Regions from separate parts of the Ureibacillus endophyticus genome, predicted to be linked through region 1. Evidence: a T-box and tRNA genes for the amino acid it is inferred to sense, from the RefSeq annotation. Region 1 holds a T-box; the other holds one or more tRNA genes.

The links. A T-box is a leader RNA that pairs with one kind of tRNA and senses whether it is charged. The one in region 1 lies ahead of proS (proline--tRNA ligase), so its partner is inferred to be a tRNA-Pro.
Region 2: it has a tRNA-Pro gene. The T-box ahead of proS (proline--tRNA ligase) is inferred to sense a tRNA for this amino acid. The anticodon was not compared.

What each region holds. Positions count from the first base shown of each region.
Region 1 covers NZ_JAMYWW010000001.1:1,972,343-1,983,034, reverse strand. The annotation lists gene NKR20_RS09640 (methyl-accepting chemotaxis protein) at 1-970, shown strand, start outside; gene NKR20_RS09635 (MBL fold metallo-hydrolase) at 1,314-2,138, shown strand; gene NKR20_RS09630 (hypothetical protein) at 2,211-3,503, shown strand; gene NKR20_RS09625 (methyl-accepting chemotaxis protein) at 3,527-5,518, opposite strand; T-box leader at 5,703-5,914, shown strand; gene proS (proline--tRNA ligase) at 6,062-7,498, shown strand; gene NKR20_RS09615 (tetratricopeptide repeat protein) at 7,540-10,008, shown strand; gene NKR20_RS09610 (peptidoglycan recognition protein family protein) at 10,022-10,495, shown strand; gene NKR20_RS09605 (methyl-accepting chemotaxis protein) at 10,655-10,692, shown strand, end outside.
Region 2 covers NZ_JAMYWW010000001.1:2,647,652-2,658,343, reverse strand. The annotation lists gene NKR20_RS13160 (DMT family transporter) at 1-188, shown strand, start outside; rRNA gene rrf (5S ribosomal RNA) at 362-477, shown strand; tRNA gene NKR20_RS13150 (tRNA-Val) at 489-564, shown strand; tRNA gene NKR20_RS13145 (tRNA-Thr) at 571-646, shown strand; tRNA gene NKR20_RS13140 (tRNA-Lys) at 654-728, shown strand; tRNA gene NKR20_RS13135 (tRNA-Leu) at 738-822, shown strand; tRNA gene NKR20_RS13130 (tRNA-Gly) at 851-925, shown strand; tRNA gene NKR20_RS13125 (tRNA-Leu) at 931-1,019, shown strand; tRNA gene NKR20_RS13120 (tRNA-Ala) at 1,051-1,126, shown strand; tRNA gene NKR20_RS13115 (tRNA-Met) at 1,143-1,216, shown strand; tRNA gene NKR20_RS13110 (tRNA-Ile) at 1,223-1,299, shown strand; tRNA gene NKR20_RS13105 (tRNA-Ser) at 1,313-1,405, shown strand; tRNA gene NKR20_RS13100 (tRNA-Met) at 1,598-1,674, shown strand; tRNA gene NKR20_RS13095 (tRNA-Asp) at 1,676-1,751, shown strand; tRNA gene NKR20_RS13090 (tRNA-Phe) at 1,761-1,836, shown strand; tRNA gene NKR20_RS13085 (tRNA-Gly) at 1,842-1,915, shown strand; tRNA gene NKR20_RS13080 (tRNA-Ile) at 1,924-2,000, shown strand; tRNA gene NKR20_RS13075 (tRNA-Asn) at 2,010-2,084, shown strand; tRNA gene NKR20_RS13070 (tRNA-Ser) at 2,088-2,178, shown strand; tRNA gene NKR20_RS13065 (tRNA-Glu) at 2,189-2,260, shown strand; rRNA gene rrf (5S ribosomal RNA) at 2,348-2,463, shown strand; tRNA gene NKR20_RS13055 (tRNA-Val) at 2,474-2,549, shown strand; tRNA gene NKR20_RS13050 (tRNA-Thr) at 2,556-2,631, shown strand; tRNA gene NKR20_RS13045 (tRNA-Lys) at 2,639-2,713, shown strand; tRNA gene NKR20_RS13040 (tRNA-Leu) at 2,723-2,807, shown strand; tRNA gene NKR20_RS13035 (tRNA-Gly) at 2,837-2,911, shown strand; tRNA gene NKR20_RS13030 (tRNA-Leu) at 2,917-3,005, shown strand; tRNA gene NKR20_RS13025 (tRNA-Arg) at 3,013-3,089, shown strand; tRNA gene NKR20_RS13020 (tRNA-Pro) at 3,098-3,174, shown strand; tRNA gene NKR20_RS13015 (tRNA-Ala) at 3,183-3,258, shown strand; tRNA gene NKR20_RS13010 (tRNA-Ala) at 3,365-3,440, shown strand; tRNA gene NKR20_RS13005 (tRNA-Met) at 3,457-3,530, shown strand; tRNA gene NKR20_RS13000 (tRNA-Ile) at 3,537-3,613, shown strand; tRNA gene NKR20_RS12995 (tRNA-Ser) at 3,627-3,719, shown strand; tRNA gene NKR20_RS12990 (tRNA-Met) at 3,912-3,988, shown strand; tRNA gene NKR20_RS12985 (tRNA-Asp) at 3,990-4,065, shown strand; tRNA gene NKR20_RS12980 (tRNA-Phe) at 4,075-4,150, shown strand; tRNA gene NKR20_RS12975 (tRNA-Gly) at 4,156-4,229, shown strand; tRNA gene NKR20_RS12970 (tRNA-Ile) at 4,238-4,314, shown strand; tRNA gene NKR20_RS12965 (tRNA-Asn) at 4,324-4,398, shown strand; tRNA gene NKR20_RS12960 (tRNA-Ser) at 4,402-4,492, shown strand; tRNA gene NKR20_RS12955 (tRNA-Glu) at 4,503-4,574, shown strand; gene NKR20_RS12950 (dipeptidase) at 4,726-5,661, shown strand; gene NKR20_RS12945 (isochorismate synthase) at 5,911-7,296, shown strand; gene menD (2-succinyl-5-enolpyruvyl-6-hydroxy-3-cyclohexene-1-carboxylic-acid synthase) at 7,289-9,004, shown strand; gene menH (2-succinyl-6-hydroxy-2,4-cyclohexadiene-1-carboxylate synthase) at 9,001-9,819, shown strand; gene menB (1,4-dihydroxy-2-naphthoyl-CoA synthase) at 9,820-10,638, shown strand.

The DNA.
Region 1 (10,692 bases):
TAGAACGTTAAATCAAACAGCATCTAATTTACAATCTATCATCTCGACAATGCGTTCGACTTCTAATCAATTAACAACGAATGCAACAGAAACCGCAAGTACATTAACAGAAATGAATTCGGCTGTTCAATCGGTAGCAGATCATATAGAAGATGTAACAGGTGCGATGCGAGATGGAATGCATAATGCAGATAATGCATCGAATGTCTTAACGTCCTTAGCGGATAATCTACAAAGTATGAAAGCTCGAGCTGATCAAACGGTAGTTAATTCGAATGAAACAATGAAAATTGCCATTGAAGGGGAAAAACGTGCACAAGAAATTAGCGCGGATATGGAAAAAATCCGTACTGGTTCCCAAGAAGTAAGCAATACGATTCAACATTTAGTCGAGTCTGCTACGAGAATTCAAACGATAACTGAAGCAATTTCATCGATTGCTTCCCAAACAAATTTACTGGCTTTAAATGCATCCATTGAAGCGGCTAGAGCAGGGGAGCATGGAAAAGGATTTGCTGTTGTTGCCGAAGAAGTACGTAAACTTGCAGAACAATCGAACAAAGAAGTAACAGAAGTTGAGAAACTAGTAAAAGATATTATGGAACGCATTGGCAATGTCATGATTTCTTCCAGTGAAAATGGGAAGTTTATTGAAAAAGGTACACAAACGGTTCAATTAACGGCGAATGCACTTCACAATATTTCGAATGCGGTTTCTGAAACGGTTCATGATATTAAAAATATTTCTAACTTATTATCTTCTGAAACAGAGAAATCTGATACAATCGTTGAAATGATTCATGAGTTAACGCGATCAATTCACGAAATTGAAGATACATTGAAGGGCATTTCAGCTGCAGCCCAAGAAACAACGGCAAGTATTCATGATATTTCACATCGCTCTGTTGAATCTACAAAAATGGCAGAGGAACTTGAAATTTCTGTAAAAATGTTTCGATTAAAAGAGTAGTCTAGGTCCAGTATTCTTGAATTAGTCAAGGATACTGGATTTTTAAATTGAATAGAAATTTTAGAAGGATTAATCAAAATTTATGAGAAATTAATAGAAAACGTATAAAAAAATAATAGAAATGACTCAAGTATTTAAAAGTTATATGAATATAATAGAGTAAAACAGCTAGCTAATAGAAATTTGCCCGTTATTAATAGAGTTTTTCACTTAAATAAACGATTAACCTTAATAAATGCGTGTATTCGGCAAAAGTGTACATAATTTTCAAGATATTGAAGTTATACATTTTCTATTATTTCGGGTAAAATATTTAAGAATAAGTGGATTGGAGTGAAATATATTGATTCAATATCAAAATAGTAATTTCACAGTTTTCCAAAGTCTTTTATATAAAACAACTTCTACAGTCATTCAAACAAATGATTGTATCATTGTGGTAGATCCGAATCTATTACCCTTTGAAGTTGAAGCAATCCGCGCACATGTAGATAGCATCAGAGACAACCGACCAATCTATGTCATTTTCACCCATTCTGATTGGGATCATGTCATTGGTTATGGAGCTTTCCAAGATGCAACCGTCATTGCAAGTAGTGCTTTTGCACAAAGAGAAGATATAGAAGATATTGTGAAACAAATGAGAAAATTTGATGACCAGTACTACCTTGACCGACCACATCCAATCCTATATCCGTCCGTAGATATTGAGATAAATGAAGATGGGCAGTTTGTTACAATTGGTGATACCTTTTTAACGTTTTATCAAGCAGAAGGGCACACAAACGATGGAATTTACTGCATCATCGAACCATTGGGCATTTGGATTACAGGCGATTATTTGTCAGACATTGAATTTCCTTTTATTTACGATAGTAGCTCAAAATATGAAGCGACTTTACTTAAAACGGATGCCATTTTAAAACGCCATCTGATTGACTATTTAATACCAGGTCATGGTCATATTACAGATATTGTGGAAGAGATAAAGTTTCGTAAAATGGTTTCGTTGACATATATTAAGGAATTACGTGAAGCGATTGAAAAAGGGAAGGATAGTCAAAATCTTCTCCAAGGTTATAACTATTTAAGTGAACTTCAAAGTTGTCACGAACAAAATATTGAACTGATGAAAAAGGAACTGAATGCTCAGATCAAGCAAGACTGATATTTAGACCCGTGTACCCCCTTTACCTTTTCTCGCATAAACTATTAAGGCGACAAAGGGGGTGTATTCATAATGGGGTTATATATTAATAATGAGGAGCACCCAGAAGTGTTTAGAAATTCAAATAAACTTTTTGCACCGAATCAAGCTGAGTTTCGAAGGGATTCAATGGCAGAATTTTTAGAACAGCAATTGAAGTTAAGTGAAGAATTAAAGCAAACTGTTTCTCGTAATCTTAATACACAAGTACAGTGGAATTTACAGCAAACGAGACAGTGGGGACAACTACAACAACAACTCGAACAGCAAGCAATGAATATGTTAAATACTATCGAAAATCAAAATACAACTTTTCAAGAAGTTTGGAATAATGAGCAACAGAATCGACAAAATTTATTTCAAGAAGTAAACGGCATTACGCAAACCCAACAAACCTTATCTCAAGAAGTAACTGCAATTAGTCAATCGCAAGTGAACTTGACGCAAAATGTAGACACTATTAACCAATCCCAACAAAATCTCCTCCAAGAAGTCAATGGCATTACGCAATCCCAACAAAACTTGTTTCAAGAGGTCAATACGATAAGTCAATTGCATAATACTTTGCAAGAAAATGTAGAGACTATTAATCAATCCCAAGAAAATCTACTTCAAGAAGTAACGGGCATTACACAATCCCAACAAGACTTAATCCAAGAAGTAAGTACGATTAATGAATCACAAAATACATTGCAAGAAAATATTGATGCCATGAGCGAATCACAGCAAAATCTGATTCAAGAAGTAACGGGCATTACACAATCCCAACAAGACTTAATGCAAGAAGTCAATACGATTAATCAATCACAAAACAACTTGCAAGAAAATGTAAACATCATTAACCAGTTACAACAAAATCTATTCCGAGAAGTCAATGGCATCAATCAACAATTGGAACAAAGCTTAACCGGAGAAGTCAATGGCATTTCCTTTTCACAGCGAGAAGTGGTGACAAGGGTCGATGTAATTGCGGATGAACAGCATAGTATTGTTGATTTATTACATGAATTTGAAGTGTTGAACAATGCCATGCTAAAACGAATTGAAGAATTGGTAATGAATAATGATGTTATGCAAGGGAAATTAGATAAACAAATCGAAATAAACGAGCAACTGCTAGCAAAGATTGCTCAAATTGAACAATCCCAACAAACCGTTGTTGAGCATGTGGAAAATAACGGAGGGTTAATCGAAAAGATTGTCCGTCAAATGGAATACTTACGTTCCGTTATATTTGAACGTTCCAACTTCTTAGAAGAAAAAATCGGCAAGCTGTTCAATTCTCAAAATGGGAATACAGATGAAGATAAGAAGCCACGGTTGTGAACAACAACACGTGGCTTTCTTGTTTATAATTTAAATTTACTTGCAGCAATGGATAGTTCTGTACTTAAGCTGTTTAGTTCTTCCGATGCAAGGGCAACGGATTGAATAGCATGTAGTTGTTCGTCACTAGATGCACTCACTTCTTCACAAGCAGCGGCACTTGATTGCGCTGTGATGGTCATTTGTTGAATCGTAGCGACAACTCGATCTTTGTATTTAATAATGCCTTCAATTTCGGTTGATACATTTTTAAAGGTTTCTTCCATGTTGTTTACTAATTCCGTTAAATTGCCAAATAGGATACCGGTTTCTTCCACAACGACACCTTGATTTTGGAAAGTCGTTTGCATTTCACTCATTTGTGATGTCACCACTTGGGCTTCTGATTGAAGTTCTTGAATCGTCGTTTTTACTTGTTCCGTTGCGACTTTCGATTGTTCTGCTAATTTACGAACTTCTTCAGCTACTACCGCAAATCCTTTCCCATGTTCTCCCGCACGAGCAGCTTCAATACTCGCATTTAAAGCTAATAAATTCGTTTGAGAGGAGATTTCAGAAATTGTATTCATAACGGAACCAATTGCTTCTACTTTTACTTCTAATGTTTGAACAGCTTGCGCCATATTTAATAAATCTTGTTTTGATAGGTCAAAGGAGTCTAGCAAGTTCTCCATTTTTTCTTCCCCGATAATATTCAATTTACCAGCTTGGATTGTAATATCATGAAGGGCATTGGATTGTTGCTGCATGCCATTAATTCTATCTCCAAGTTTTACAGAGGATTCCATGACGGCATCGGCATTTTCAGATGAACTCGTTGCACCAATAGCAATGTCATTGACAGCCTTTGCCACTTCATTACTTGATGCACTTGTTTCTTCTGCTAATGCACTTAGTTGCTGTGAGCGTTCTTCTACATGGTTAGATGATTCTTGAACAATCGTAAGAATCGATTTCATTTGTTGCACCATGGCATTAAAGTAGTTGGCAAGTTGACCAATTTCATCTTTTGAATTGATATCAATTTGAACGGTTAAATCACCTTGCGCGACCTCTTCCATTAATTCACCGAGATGATGAATCGGTTTTAATGTTCTTGTAATTAAGAAATAAAGAATGACAAAGGTAATGATTAATATTGTAACGGCAATGAGAATTATAACTTGTACCATATCCCGCGCTAACCCTTGTACTTCTTTGACATCATATACAGCTCCCACGTACCAACCAAGGTCAGGAATTTTATTAAAGACGATTACGGATTCTTTTTCATCGATTTCGTCATTGAAATGATTCGTCGTCACCGTATCACTTAACATTTTATTGACATAGTTTAATGATTGTAAGTTTTCCCCGGATTGGGTAGGGTGCACTAAAGCTGTACCTTTCTCATCAACAATCAGTGGATAGCCATTATAACCAAGTTTTGTTGATGAAACCATTTCCGTTAATTGTTCTAATTGAATGTCGACACCAAGTACACCGATTACTTGATTACCATCTTTTACAGTAACAGAACCTGTGATGGCATAATGATTTGATACTGAGTCGATATATGGTTCAGACCAGACGAATTGACCTTCGTTATCAATCGCATTTTTATACCAATCTCGTGATTTAATGTCGATATCGTTTATCCCTTCAAAATGGGGTTCAATGATGGTATAGTCGCCCGTTGAAAAATAAATTCCTGAAGCGGCTTTGTAAATTGATAAGTAGTCTGCTAATCCAGCACGATAGATTCGATCTTGTGCATCGTTGTATGTAGAAGATTTTTTATAAAATTCTATTGTGTCAGGTGAATTTGCTAGTTTTAATAAACTATTTTCATATCCATTTAAGAATGTTGTAATGTTGTTGGATAATCCTGTTACAACCACTTCACTCGATTCAATGACACTTTCTTCAGACTTGGATGAAATTATGTATGAACTAATTGATGAAAGTAATCCTAGTCCAAGCACAATAATGACTAGTACAATGGCAATAATTCTCCATCGTATGGATGTTTTCAAGAATATTCCTCCTTAAATTTTCGATTAAATGCTAAATAGATTATAGGACCATTTAGAGGAATTTCTCTAAATAAAAATAATTTTTAATATTTGGTTGATTTGGAATTTTCAGTTTGAAATAAGACTTAGAAAAATTACCACAATCATTGAATTTATTCCGTTTTTTTGATACATTATAAGAAATATGGAATCAATGATGTGACCAAGTAAATAAGAATTGTGACACAGAAAATGTAGCAGTTGCTGAGAGCTATATCACCACTTCTTATTGAAACCTATCACGGAGATGCGAGCAAAAACTTGCCGAGTCGTTATCGTTACTAACGTAGGAGGGTAATATTTTTTATTACCGAACTAAGGTGGTACCACGTTTATTCGCACAGAGGCGTCCTTAATATGAGGGCTCTTTGTGCTTTTTATTTGGTTTTTATGTTTATTTTAGGAAAATGAATCCAAATAATAAGAAAGAATATCACGAGGCGAGCTCGAATCTACCGTTTAGAACGGATCCGTCAAGTTGTAATATATTTAGGAGGAAATTGAATGTCTCAACAAACAAATGATTTTTCAAAATGGTACATCGACACAATTCAAAAAGCTGATTTAATGGATTATACACCAGTACGTGGTTGTATCGCCTTTAAACCAGACGGCTATGAGTTATGGGAACACATCCAAGGCGAGATGGACCGTCGTTTTAAAGAAACTGGACACCGTAATGCGTACTTCCCAATGTTAATTCCTGAATCTTTCTTCCAAAAAGAAAAAGATCATATTGAAGGTTTCTCACCAGAACTTCCATGGGTAACAGAAGCAGCAGGGGAGAAATTAGAAGAACGCCTTGCATTACGTCCAACTTCTGAAACAATGATTGGTCATTTGTATTCAGACTGGATTAAAAGTTACCGCGACCTTCCAGTATTAATTAACCAATGGGCAAACGTTTTCCGTTGGGAGAAGAAAACTCTTCCATTCATCCGTACGTCTGAGTTTTTATGGCAAGAAGGGCATACAGCTCACGTTGATGAAGAAGATGCACGTAAAGAAACAATGCAAATGTTAAATATATACAAAGAAGTTGTTGAAGGATTCCTTGCAATTCCTGTTTATGATGGTCAAAAAACTCCATCTGAACGTTTCGCTGGTGCGGTTGATACGTATTCAATCGAAGCGATGATGAAAGACGGTAAAGCAGTGCAAGCCGGAACTTCTCACTACTTAGGTACAAAGTTTGCAGAAGCTTTTGATATTAAATATTTAAACAAAGAAAACAAACACGTTCACGTTCATACAACATCTTGGGGAACGTCAACTCGTTTAATCGGTTCTGTTATCATGGTACATGGTGATGAGCAAGGTCTTGTATTACCACCAAAAATCGCACCAACCCAAGTTGTATTAATCCCTGTTGGTCCATGGAAAAAGAACCCAGCAATCATTGAAAAATTAGACGAAATCTTTGCTGCATTAAAAGCAAAAGGCATTCGTGTACGTCTTGATGATTCTGATCAATCAACAGGATACAAATTCAATGAATGGGAATTAAAAGGTGTACCAGTACGCATTGAACTTGGACCACGTGACTTAGAAAACAACCAAGTATTATTAAAAGCTCGTGACGAACAAGATAAACAAACAGTAGCACTTGGTGAAGTTGTAGAAGCTATCGAAAAAGAACTTGAAGTGATGCAAACACGTCTTTACGACAAAGCAAAAGCGTTCCGTGATGCAAACTCTCATACACATATCGATTCATTAGCTCAATTACACGAACATTTAGCTACATCTGAACAAAACGGCACAATCCCTGGTTGGGTACTTGCTGGATGGTGTGGAGATGATGCATGTGAATCAAACGTGAAAGAAGAAACAAAATTCACAACACGTAACATTCCATTCAACCCACCAACGAAAAAACATACATGCATTAACTGTGGCAAAGAAGCACAACACACAGTTTGGTTCGGCCGCGCATATTAATTAATGAAACTGCTCTTGATTTCAATCAAGGGCAGTTTTTTATGAAGAAGAAAAAAGGAAAATTATGCTATGATAAAACAATAATTCCAATTATTGTATATTTTGGAGGTCGTATGTCTAGTTTAAAAGCAATGTTAGACAAAAAGAAGAAAGCAAGATTTGTCGGAAGAGAATATGAAGTGTCTGAATTTATGCAGGAATTATCCATGCATGACTTTGAAGACCATCGCATCTTTTCTTATTACGGAATTGGTGGTGTAGGGAAGACTGAATTTTCAAAGGAATTACAAAGAAGAATCAACCCGTTGTCAAAGTATCGTTTTACATCGATTAATTTTGAAATTAAGAAGCATCGCACAATGGAAGAAGCTCTAATTTTCATGAGACAAGAGCTAGGGAAAAAATATAAAATGCCATTTACGCTTTTTGATATCGCCTATGTCATCTATTTGAAAAATATCGATCCTAAAACGGTTATTAATGAAAAATCGATTCCATTTATCGAGGAAAGTTCGATTATTATGGAAATCATTTCTGCAACTTCAGGGGTTACGATGATTTCGATTCCAAAAATTATTGAACTTGTATACCGTAGAATGGACAAACTATTAAATGCGTCCCGAAGAGAGATGATTGAAGATTTTAAGAATATGGATAACATAGAACTATTCGAACTGTTGCCATATATTTTTGCTGAAGATATTCGTGCTTATATTGAAAAACATCACAGTCATTTTATCTTTTTCTTAGACGCGTATGAGGCTTTATGGGAAGAAAAAAGAGAGCATTATGATGTGGATCATTGGATTCGTATTCTTGTTGAAGCAATGCCATATTCTGTTTGGGTTATTACAGGGCGCGAACCCCTTGATTGGATTCAATATGAAGATGAATGGAAAGATCTAATTATTCCAATTCCATTAGATAACTTAAGTGATACAGAGACATTTCATTTATGTTCCTCACTGGGTGTAGGGGATTCTGAAATTCAACATGTTATTTATGAAAACTCTGGTGGACATCCATTTAGTATTACGTTAGCAATTGATTTATATAAACAAATCAAAGATTCCGGTCGAAAACCAGAAGTGAGTGACTTTATTGATCAAAAAACACCACAAAAATTAGTGAAGCGATTATTGTTATATATAACAAACTCTGAAAAACAATTATTAGAATACTTAGCTTTAGCAAATACATGGAATATCTCATTGTTTCATGCAGTCGTTTCGAATTTTAGAATTTTTATGAATGAAGAAAACCATCAGAATATCACACAATTTTCTTTCATTCGTGAAATAGGTGAAAATCAATGGGAGATGCACCAACTTATGCGTAAATGTTTAAAACATACGCAATCTGAAGAAAAACTGTCTAAAGGACATAATTTCTTACATATGTATTTTAAGAATCAATTACATAAAGATTTAATTTATTCTGACCCTAATTATGCTAGTTCTATATTACATGAAGCGTTCTATCACGGTTATCAATTAGTTGGAATGAAAGAATTTAATAAAAAAGAATTTATTGATTGGTTCCGTAAATTAGATGAAAAATTCTTAAATAGTGGAAAAAACTATTTAACTTTGCCAATGCTTGAAACGTTAATTGATGATTTGGAGAAGTCTAAAGATGAAATTAAATTGGAGTACTTACCGATTTTAATTTATGATTTAGCCTATGTTCATATGTGGGAATTACTTAACTATGATGAAGCTGAACGTTTGTTCAAAGAAGCACTACAATTACGATTAAATTACTACGGTGAAAACCATTTATATACTGCGAAATCTTATTATGGACTAGCCACTTTATATCATCGACAAGGTAAGAAGGACCGTTCAGAAGAGTTATACATTAAATCTCTGGATATCCGAGAAAGACTATGTGGGGAAGGGGATAATATAGCAGTTGCATTATCTGCAAATGGATTGGCAAAACTATATCAAGATAACGGTGATTATGAAAAAGCAGAAGAGCTCTATAAACGATCATTAGAAATTCGTTTAAGTCAAGTAAACATGAATTATGAAAAGATTGTTCTAGCGAAAAATAATCTAATCAGCTGTTATCAAGAGATGGGGAAATATGAGTTAGCAACAGAGTTAATTGATGAAGTGTTAACCATTATAAAAGAGCATCTATCTTCACAAAAGTTAGAATGGCATAAAGCACAAACATATTTAGCGATTTTAACAGCTAAAGATAAACATTTTGAGAAGGCAATCAGTATTTTAGATGAAGTAGAGGAATATTATAAAAATTATTACGGCGAAAACCATATAAGAGTTGGGGATATTTTGCATAATAAAGCACTGATTTATGCATTGAGAAATGAAACCATTCTTGCAATTGACTTTATGGAAAAAGCGATAGAGATTAAATCGAGAATAAACGGTTTGAATAAAGCCTTTGATAAACGAATTGGTTTTAAGAAATCTACAATAATGCTAGAATGTATAAAACTTAAGAAATTGGCGTATGAAGACTGCAAATTTGACTTTTAGGTGTGAATTAAATTTGAAAATTGTGAAGAAAAATTTTTATTTTATTGAACCATTAGAAGATTTAGATGAAGTACAGAAAATCATCGTTCATCACACATCTCGAACACAAATGAATGCTGAAGAATGTCATGAATTTCATCAAAAAGTTCGTGGGTGGAGTGGTATTGGCTATAATTTCTTTATAGAAAAAGATGGGACAATCGTTGAAGGACGAGGGTTTCACGTAGGTGCTCATGCATATGGGCATAATCGAAATTCAATCGGGATTTGTTTAACAGGAGACTTTGATATTGAACTTCCAACATCATCGCAATTTTCCTCGTTCCTTCAATTATGTCATCACATTATGAGATTGTATAATTTGGAGCCGCACCAAGTAATCGGTCATCGTGAACTTGATGGAGTAACGAAAAGTTGCCCTGGATTATTATTCAATGTTAATCAAATGCGTGATGATATAAAAGGTTATATCCATTCCTCAATATAGGTCTATGAGTGTCTCTTCATTAGAGGAGGCGCTTTTTTGTGGAGAAGAAAGGGGAAATTTTTCAAAAAATATTACCAAAATGAGAGTTTCTGGAAACGATATTGGTGTTATAATATTAGCGAATAGGTTGTTCAGGTTGATTTGAGAGGGGAATTTTTAATGAGTTTAGAGACAAAAACAGAAGTACATGAAACATT
Region 2 (10,692 bases), 680 kb from region 1:
GTACTAATGTTATTTCGGTAGCTGTGTTATTTGAACCTATCGGTGCTTCTATCCTTGCTTATTTTATTTTTTCAGAAAAGTTGATGACTACACAAATTATAGGTGGAGTAACAGTTATAATAGGTATTATGCTGTTTATAATAGATTTGAAAATTTTAAAAGGTTTTTTGAAAAAAGTACTTGATTAAGCATTTAATCTGATGTATATTATTACTTGTCCTTAACGACAAACAAAACTTTTAAGAGTAAAGTTCTAAGTTGAGGATAAGTTTTTCAACGATAACGATATAAAAAGTAATTGACTAATTTCGAAAGTAATGATATTATATAAGAGTTGCTTTTGAAAAAGTGAATAAATAAGTGAAGTGATGATGGCAAAGAGGTCACACCCGTTCCCATACCGAACACGGAAGTTAAGCTCTTTAGCGCCGATGGTAGTTGGGGGCTTCCCCCTGTGAGAGTAGGACGTTGCTTCGCTTATATACCCAGGAGGATTAGCTCAGCTGGGAGAGCACCTGCCTTACAAGCAGGGGGTCGGCGGTTCGAGCCCGTCATCCTCCACCATAAATTGCCGGTGTAGCTCAGTTGGTAGAGCAACTGACTTGTAATCAGTAGGTCGTGGGTTCGACTCCTATCGCCGGCACCATTTGTACGAGCCATTAGCTCAGTGGTAGAGCATCTGACTTTTAATCAGAGGGTCGAAGGTTCAAGTCCTTCATGGCTCACCAGTTTTATATGCGGGTGTGGCGGAATTGGCAGACGCACTAGACTTAGGATCTAGCGCCGCAAGGCGTGGGGGTTCGACTCCCTTCACCCGCACCATTTAAATAAATTATAATTTTAAGCACATGCGGAAGTAGTTCAGTGGTAGAACACCACCTTGCCAAGGTGGGGGTCGCGGGTTCGAACCCCGTCTTCCGCTCCAAATGTGCCGGGGTGGCGGAACTGGCAGACGCACAGGACTTAAAATCCTGCGGTAGGTGACTACCGTACCGGTTCGATTCCGGTCCTCGGCACCATTTTGCAAATCATAATATAAAATTTTTATTTGGGGCCTTAGCTCAGCTGGGAGAGCGCCTGCCTTGCACGCAGGAGGTCAGCGGTTCGATCCCGCTAGGCTCCACCAAATAAATTAATAATTTGGCGGCGTAGCTCAGCTGGCTAGAGCGTACGGTTCATACCCGTAAGGTCGGGGGTTCGATCCCCTCTGCCGCCATCTTTAGGACCTTTAGCTCAGTTGGTTAGAGCAGACGGCTCATAACCGTCCGGTCGCAGGTTCGAGTCCTGCAAGGTCCACCAATCGTCATAACACGGAGGAATACCCAAGTCCGGCTGAAGGGATCGGTCTTGAAAACCGACAGGCGGGTTAAACCGCGCGGGGGTTCGAATCCCTCTTCCTCCGCCATTCTTTATATGGTACAATGAAGTGTAAGTAAATTAATAATATTATCGCGGGGTGGAGCACGAACGAATAATCTTCGTAGCAAAACTTCAGCGTAACGATTTCGCAAGCTTCTTGAATTTACTAAACGAAATCGTGACGGTTCGATAATAGTTAATGCGTAAGTTTTTATTATATTTCTAACAATAACATTATCGCGGGGTGGAGCAGTTCGGTAGCTCGTCGGGCTCATAACCCGAAGGTCACAGGTTCAAATCCTGTCCCCGCAACCAAGGTCCCGTGGTGTAGCGGTTAACATGCCTGCCTGTCACGCAGGAGATCGCCGGTTCGATCCCGGTCGGGACCGCCATTAATTAATGGGTCGATAGCTCAGTTGGTAGAGCATTTGACTGAAGCTCAAAGTGTCGGCGGTTCGATTCCGTCTCGACCCACCATTAATGCGGGTGTAGTTTAATGGTAAAACCTCAGCCTTCCAAGCTGATGTCGTGGGTTCGATTCCCATCACCCGCTCCAATATACTTGGGCCTATAGCTCAGCTGGTTAGAGCGCACGCCTGATAAGCGTGAGGTCGATGGTTCAAGTCCATTTAGGCCCACCATGTAAATATTCCGAAGTAGCTCAGTGGTAGAGCAACCGGCTGTTAACCGGTTGGTCGTAGGTTCGAGTCCTACCTTCGGAGCCATAAGGGGAAGTACTCAAGAGGCTGAAGAGGCGCCCCTGCTAAGGGTGTAGGTCGGGTAACCGGCGCGAGGGTTCAAATCCCTCCTTCTCCGCCATACATAGTTAGGCCCGTTGGTCAAGTGGTTAAGACACCGCCCTTTCACGGCGGTAACACGGGTTCGAATCCCGTACGGGTCATAAAATTTTTCAAAATATATTTTTGGAAAATGGACTTGAAAATATCTTTAAATGTGATATTATAAATCTTGTCCAAAAAAATAATAGTCTAGTGATGATGGCAAAGAGGTCACACCCGTTCCCATACCGAACACGGAAGTTAAGCTCTTTAGCGCCGATGGTAGTTGGGGGCTTCCCCCTGTGAGAGTAGGACGTTGCTAGGCATATTACCCAGGAGGATTAGCTCAGCTGGGAGAGCACCTGCCTTACAAGCAGGGGGTCGGCGGTTCGAGCCCGTCATCCTCCACCATATTTTGCCGGTGTAGCTCAATTGGTAGAGCAACTGACTTGTAATCAGTAGGTTGAGGGTTCAAGTCCTTTCGCCGGCACCATTTGTACGAGCCATTAGCTCAGTGGTAGAGCATCTGACTTTTAATCAGAGGGTCGAAGGTTCAAGTCCTTCATGGCTCACCAGTTTTATATGCGGGTGTGGCGGAATTGGCAGACGCACTAGACTTAGGATCTAGCGCCGCAAGGCGTGGGGGTTCGACTCCCTTCACCCGCACCATTTAATTAAATTATAATTTTTAAGCACATGCGGAAGTAGTTCAGTGGTAGAACACCACCTTGCCAAGGTGGGGGTCGCGGGTTCGAACCCCGTCTTCCGCTCCAAATGTGCCGGGGTGGCGGAACTGGCAGACGCACAGGACTTAAAATCCTGCGGTAGGTGACTACCGTACCGGTTCGATTCCGGTCCTCGGCACCATTTATATGCGCCCGTAGCTCAATTGGATAGAGCGTCTGACTACGGATCAGAAGGTTGTGGGTTCGACTCCTGCCGGGCGCGCCATATATATACGAGAAGTAGCTCAGCTTGGTAGAGCACTTGGTTTGGGACCAAGGGGTCGCAGGTTCGAATCCTGTCTTCTCGACCATTTCAATTGGGGCCTTAGCTCAGCTGGGAGAGCGCCTGCCTTGCACGCAGGAGGTCAGCGGTTCGATCCCGCTAGGCTCCACCAATATAAAACTAACTTTTCTTCATAAATTATCTTGATAAAGCAATCTTATTAAAATAATTTACTTGAAGATTTATTTTTAATTATAAGAATTAATATTTAATATAATGGGGCCTTAGCTCAGCTGGGAGAGCGCCTGCCTTGCACGCAGGAGGTCAGCGGTTCGATCCCGCTAGGCTCCACCAAATAAATTAATAATTTGGCGGCGTAGCTCAGCTGGCTAGAGCGTACGGTTCATACCCGTAAGGTCGGGGGTTCGATCCCCTCTGCCGCCATCTTTAGGACCTTTAGCTCAGTTGGTTAGAGCAGACGGCTCATAACCGTCCGGTCGCAGGTTCGAGTCCTGCAAGGTCCACCAATCGTCATAACACGGAGGAATACCCAAGTCCGGCTGAAGGGATCGGTCTTGAAAACCGACAGGCGGGTTAAACCGCGCGGGGGTTCGAATCCCTCTTCCTCCGCCATTCTTTATATGGTACAATGAAGTGTAAGTAAATTAATAATATTATCGCGGGGTGGAGCACGAACGAATAATCTTCGTAGCAAAACTTCAGCGTAACGATTTCGCAAGCTTCTTGAATTTACTAAACGAAATCGTGACGGTTCGATAATAGTTAATGCGTAAGTTTTTATTATATTTCTAACAATAACATTATCGCGGGGTGGAGCAGTTCGGTAGCTCGTCGGGCTCATAACCCGAAGGTCACAGGTTCAAATCCTGTCCCCGCAACCAAGGTCCCGTGGTGTAGCGGTTAACATGCCTGCCTGTCACGCAGGAGATCGCCGGTTCGATCCCGGTCGGGACCGCCATTAATTAATGGGTCGATAGCTCAGTTGGTAGAGCATTTGACTGAAGCTCAAAGTGTCGGCGGTTCGATTCCGTCTCGACCCACCATTAATGCGGGTGTAGTTTAATGGTAAAACCTCAGCCTTCCAAGCTGATGTCGTGGGTTCGATTCCCATCACCCGCTCCAATATACTTGGGCCTATAGCTCAGCTGGTTAGAGCGCACGCCTGATAAGCGTGAGGTCGATGGTTCAAGTCCATTTAGGCCCACCATGTAAATATTCCGAAGTAGCTCAGTGGTAGAGCAACCGGCTGTTAACCGGTTGGTCGTAGGTTCGAGTCCTACCTTCGGAGCCATAAGGGGAAGTACTCAAGAGGCTGAAGAGGCGCCCCTGCTAAGGGTGTAGGTCGGGTAACCGGCGCGAGGGTTCAAATCCCTCCTTCTCCGCCATACATAGTTAGGCCCGTTGGTCAAGTGGTTAAGACACCGCCCTTTCACGGCGGTAACACGGGTTCGAATCCCGTACGGGTCATTCAAAACACACTCAAGATTGTTAAACAACTTGAGTGTGTTTTTTTATTTTATAAGATTTAATTAAACTATTTTATCTATATTTATGGTGAAGAAGCGAACAAAATATTATTATCAAAATGCTCATAACTATTAAATGAGGTGATGAACAAATGGAAATAATTGATTTGCATTGTGATGTTTTAGAAAAACTTTCTAGGTTGGAGGATGTGCAGTTTCGTAACGATTCCCGATTACATGCTAGCCTAGAAAATTTACAAAGAGGTAACGTGAAAGTCCAAATATTTGCGATTTTTATTGAACCACACATCCCACAAGAACAGAAATTTACTGAAGCGTTGAGACAAGTAGAAGCATTTCAAACTAAAGTATTAAATGAACCAGAGATGGTCCATATTACAAATTGGAAGCAATTAAACGAGCTACAGGATGGGCAAATAGGAGCAGTGTTAAGCTTAGAGGGATGTGATTGTATTGGCGATGATCTCTATAAGTTGAAATTGTTATTAGATGCTGGTGTAAAATTAGTAGGCTTAACTTGGAATTATGAAAATGCTGTTGGATATGGTGCATCAGAATCTCCTGATAAAGGACTAAAACCATTTGCAAAACAAGTAATTGAATTGCTGAATGAACACGATGTCATTATTGATGTTGCTCACTTAAATAAACAAGGCTTTGATGACTTACTTCCATTAGCCAAACATTTAATTGCTAGTCATTGTAATGCAAGAGCTCTATGTGACCATCCAAGGAATTTAAGCGATGATCAAATAAAACAGCTAGTTCAACATGGGGGACGAATCCATGTAGTTTTTTATCCGCCTTTTGTTAAGAAGAGTAAAGAGGTTACAACGATAGATGATTTAATAAAGCATATTACCCATATAGCAGCCCTCGTAGGTGTAGAACGTATTGGGTTTGGATCTGATTTTGATGGTATTGATTTAACTGTTGAACAATTAACAAATGCTTCTGAATATCAAAATATCACAAGTGCACTATCTAAAACTTTTACACAAAGTGAAATTGAGACTATGGCAAGTAAAGGATTTTTGAAATATCTCTCGGAAATTGGAATGCGTTAGAGTTTTTTCCTAGCGCATTTTTTTAATGGATAAAATTACACTCAAAATACTCAAAGTCATGATTGCAATATTCTATATGCGACTTGGATGTTGTGATAGAATAGATAGTGAAAAGTTTTAGTTTATTTATTACAAGCAGATGAAGCATTTCTGTTATCTTTAAGGGAATATTAAACCCCATAAGTAAAACATCAACTCGTCCAAATGGGTCGAGTTGTATTTTATTGCTTTTTAACGGAGGGAAATTTCATGCATCAGAAGTGGCTACAATCCACTGAAGTAGAAGTAGGAAATATAAATAGAGCGCAAACCTTCTACATTGAAACAATAGAAGTAAGTCGACTATCAGCATTAGCATTTTTTGCTGCTGGTGAGCAGAAATATAAAGGAAAACGCTTTTTTTGGCAAAACCGTGAAAAAACATTAACATTGGTTGGACTCGGCCACGCTTACGTTATTAAAAATAATGCAGGTGATAATCGATTTGACCAAATTGAAGAAGAATGGCGAGAATTAACGAAAAATATAATTAAAGAAGAAAGCGAGCCACAACCAATTTTATTTGGAGGCTTTACCTTTGATCCGGAAAATACAAAAACTGGTGAATGGGATGGTTTCCCACAAAGTTTGTTTGCCGTTGCTACATATCAGCTTGTTATTCGTAATGACAAAGCATATATCAGTATTCATTTAGTAACAGATAAAGCAAATAGCCTACAAGAATTCGATGCAATGCGTGTGGAACGAGACCATTTAATTCACGCTGCGCAAGTGAAAGAATTGAAGACTTATGAAAAGCCAGTAATGACAAAATATATGGAATTAAAAAAGCAGGATTATTTACAATCTATTGAAAAAGTAACGTCCTTAATTAAAGATAAAAAGGCTGAAAAGGTTGTTATTGCAAGGTCATTAGAAATGGATTTTGCTGAGACCTTATCATCACCTCAAGTATTATCACATGTGATCAATGAGCAACCAGAAAGTTATTTATTTGGATTAGAACAAGATGAATTATTATTCTTTGGGGCATCACCGGAACGACTGGTTAAAGTGAAGAATGGATATGCTTATTCTTCTTGTGTGGCGGGTTCAATAAAACGAGGAAAAACAGCAGATGAAGATAAGCAGCTTGGGGAGAATTTATTAAATGATTCAAAAAATCTCGGGGAACATCGTTATGTGGTTGAAATGATTGCTGATACATTCGAAAAAAATTGTACCGAATTCAAAGTGCCGAAACATCCGAAGCTTTTAAAAATTCGTGATATCCAGCATTTATATACACCAGTTGAAGGAAAATTGAAGCCAAATGCGACAATATTACAGCTTGTGAAAGATTTACATCCAACACCAGCTTTAGGTGGCGTTCCTCGTGAAGGTGCATTGTCAATTATTCGAAAATATGAAACGATGAATCGCGGTTTATATGCAGCTCCTATTGGATGGTTGGATGCAGAAGGAAATGGTGAATTTGCTGTTGCGATTCGTTCAGCGGCACTTATTAAGGATAAGGCTTATTTATATGCTGGTGGCGGTATTGTAGCAGACTCAGAGCCAGTTTCCGAATATGAAGAGACTTTAGTTAAATTCCGTCCAATGATTCGAGCTTTAGGAGGACAACTGAGTGAGTGAGCGTGAAATTTTATCCCAATATGTTTATAAAATGGTTGCATCATTAATTCAAAATGGCGTAAAAGATGTAGTTATTAGTCCTGGATCACGTTCTACACCACTTGCCTATGCTTTTGCATCTACTAAAAAAATAAAAACATATCGTCAAGTAGATGAACGTTCTGCAGCATTTTTTGCTCTTGGAATAGCGAAGGCAAAAGGACAACCTGTTGTATTATTATGTACTTCTGGTACCGCAGCAGCAAATTATTATCCTGCCATTGTTGAGGCAAAATATGCACGTATCCCTTTAATTGTGATAACGGCAGATCGCCCACATGAGTTACGTGAAGTAGGGGCGCCACAAGCCATTAATCAAATCCGATTATACGGTGAGCAAGTGAAATGGTCAGTGGAGTTTCCAATACCAGATGAAGCTCCACAAACATTACCATTTATCGAACGCCATATAGCACGTGGAGTGACGATAGCAAAAACATGTCCATTTGGTCCTGTTCACTTTAACGTACCTTTCCGTGAGCCATTATTAATTGATTTCCAAGAGGAATTAGTAGAAGGGAATTTTAAAAGTAGTTTTACTGGTCAATTAGTACCATCAAAAGAAGCTACGGACATGTTCACAGCTACTATCAATGAAACAATGAAAGGTTTTGTGATTATTGGTGAACTCGCATTAGGTACTGATTTACAACAATTGTGGTCCTTTATACGTAAACTAAAATGGCCAGTTTTAATTGAAAGCTTATCGAATATGCGCGGGAATGTACCTGAGGATTGTGAACAATATATCATCTCTACATATGATGCAATATTAAAAAATAAAGCATTCAAGGAAAAGGTGATACCTGATACGGTTATTCGCTTTGGTGCGCAACCCGTTTCGAAATTTTTATCGATCTTTTTAACGGAATCGATGCCAAAGAATTATATAGTCATCGATGAAGATCCGATGTTTAGAGATTCAACAGCAGTGTCCACACATTTTATCCATGCTAATATTGGTAGTTGGCTAGAAAACTTACAAATTGAAAATTCGATGGAATTTGGTTATTTTGCTGAGTGGCAAAAAGCTGAAGAAATTGCACGAAAACATATCCAATCCTATACAGAAGTTGAGACAGATGAAGGTGCAATTGTTCGTAATATCATTGAAAACCTTCCGAATAAAAGTGATTTATTTGTTAGTAGCAGTATGCCAATTCGCGATATCGATACATTCTTACTTCCAACTGAGAAAGATTTACAAGTCTTTGCAAATCGCGGAGCAAACGGAATTGATGGTGTCATGTCAACTGCCCTTGGATTTAGCCAAGGTAGAAATGATAGAGAGATGTTTTTATTAATTGGAGACTTAGCATTTTTACATGATGTGAATGCGTTAATTGCCACACGTTATCAGCAATGTCGTATTACTGTCATTGTATTGAATAATGATGGGGGAGGAATTTTCTCGTATCTTTCTCAATCAACTGTTGAACAATATTATGAAGACTTATTTGGCACACCAACTGCTCTTCAATTTGAAGAAGTTGCGAAAATGTATGATATGGAATATCTCCAAATTAAAGACTTCAATGAATTAGGGAAGTTCTTGGATAGTGAAAGAGAAAAGCCATTACGATTAGTTGAAATCTTTACGGATCGTGGTCAAAATGTAACCGCTCATCGAAATTTATGGCAACGTATTTCTGAGGAGTTAGAGCGATGATTGTAAGAGGCATAAATATCAATTTTCATTGCTGGAATGAAGAGGCGACAGATACGATAGTTTTGCTCCACGGCTTTACAGGAAGTGTTGCTACTTGGAATAAGGTTGCACAACTAATCCCGAATCACTATCGAATTGTAGCAGTCGATTTAATAGGACATGGCTTATCAGATGCACCAACCGAAGTAACAATGTACTCAATGGAAGAACAAGTAGAAGTTCTCCATGAACTATTTAAAGAGCTACATTTATCGAACTTCACATTACTTGGATACTCGTTAGGTGGACGTGTTGCATTATCATATGTTGCCAACTATCCAAATGAGGTAAATCATCTCATTTTAGAAAGTGCTTCACCAGGATTGAAAACAGAACAAGAACGTGAGGCACGCCGTATTTCAGATGAGAAATTAGCCGATGAAATATTGCAAAATGGCTTACAATCCTTTGTAGAAAAGTGGGAGAATATCCCTCTGTTCGAGTCTCAAAAAAAACTTCCCACAGAAGTACAGAAAAAAATCCGAGAAGAACGGTTATCTCAAAAGGAAATCGGCTTAGCGAATAGTTTACGTGGAATGGGTACAGGGGCACAAAAATCCCTTTGGACAAGTTTAAGCGACATTACCTTACCAGTTACATTGATTACAGGATCAATTGATGAGAAGTTCTGTAAAATCGCTCAGGAAATGGTGAAATTATTATCAAATGCAAATCATATAGAGATTCGTGATGTTGGACATGCAATTCATGTGGAAAATCCGACATTATTTGCTACAATAGTAAAGGATGTCTTAAAGAAAAAAGGGGGTAATTAAATGACTCGTGAATGGACTAGTTTACATACTTACGAAGATATTAAGTATGAGTTCTATAACGGTATTGCTAAAATTACGATTAATCGTCCAGAAGTACGCAATGCTTTCCGCCCAAAAACAGTTGAGGAAATGATTGATGCATTTTCTCGAGCGAGAGATGATAAAAATATTGGCGCAATCATCTTAACTGGTGAAGGTGAAAAAGCATTCTGTTCAGGTGGCGACCAAAAAGTTCGCGGCCATGGCGGATATGTAGGTGATGACGAAATTCCTCGTCTAAACGTATTAGATTTACAACGTTTAATTCGTGTAATTCCAAAACCAGTTGTAGCGATGGTAGCAGGATATGCAATTGGTGGAGGTCATGTATTACATGTAGTATGTGACTTATCAATTGCTGCAGACAATGCTATCTTCGGTCAAACTGGACCAAAAGTTGGTTCATTTGATGCAGGTTACGGTTCAGGCTATCTAGCACGTATCGTTGGTCATAAAAAAGCTCGTGAAATTTGGTACTTATGCCGTCAATATGATGCGCAACAAGCACTTGAAATGGGCTTAGTAAACACTGTAGTACCTTACGAACAACTGGAAGATGAAACAGTTAAATGGTGTGAAGAAATGCTTGAAATGTCACCAACTGCTCTTCGCTTCTTAAAAGCTGCTATGAACGCTGATACTGATGGATTAGCAGGTTTACAACAAATTGCTGGTGACGCTACACTTCTTTACTACACAACTGATGAAGCTAAAGAAGGTCGCGATGCGTTTAAAGAAAAACGTAAACCAGACTTTGGTCAATTCCCAAGATTCCCATAAAATAGTTACTAAACCGTTTCATATTTGTTGAGACGGTTTTTTTATTTAGTGTTA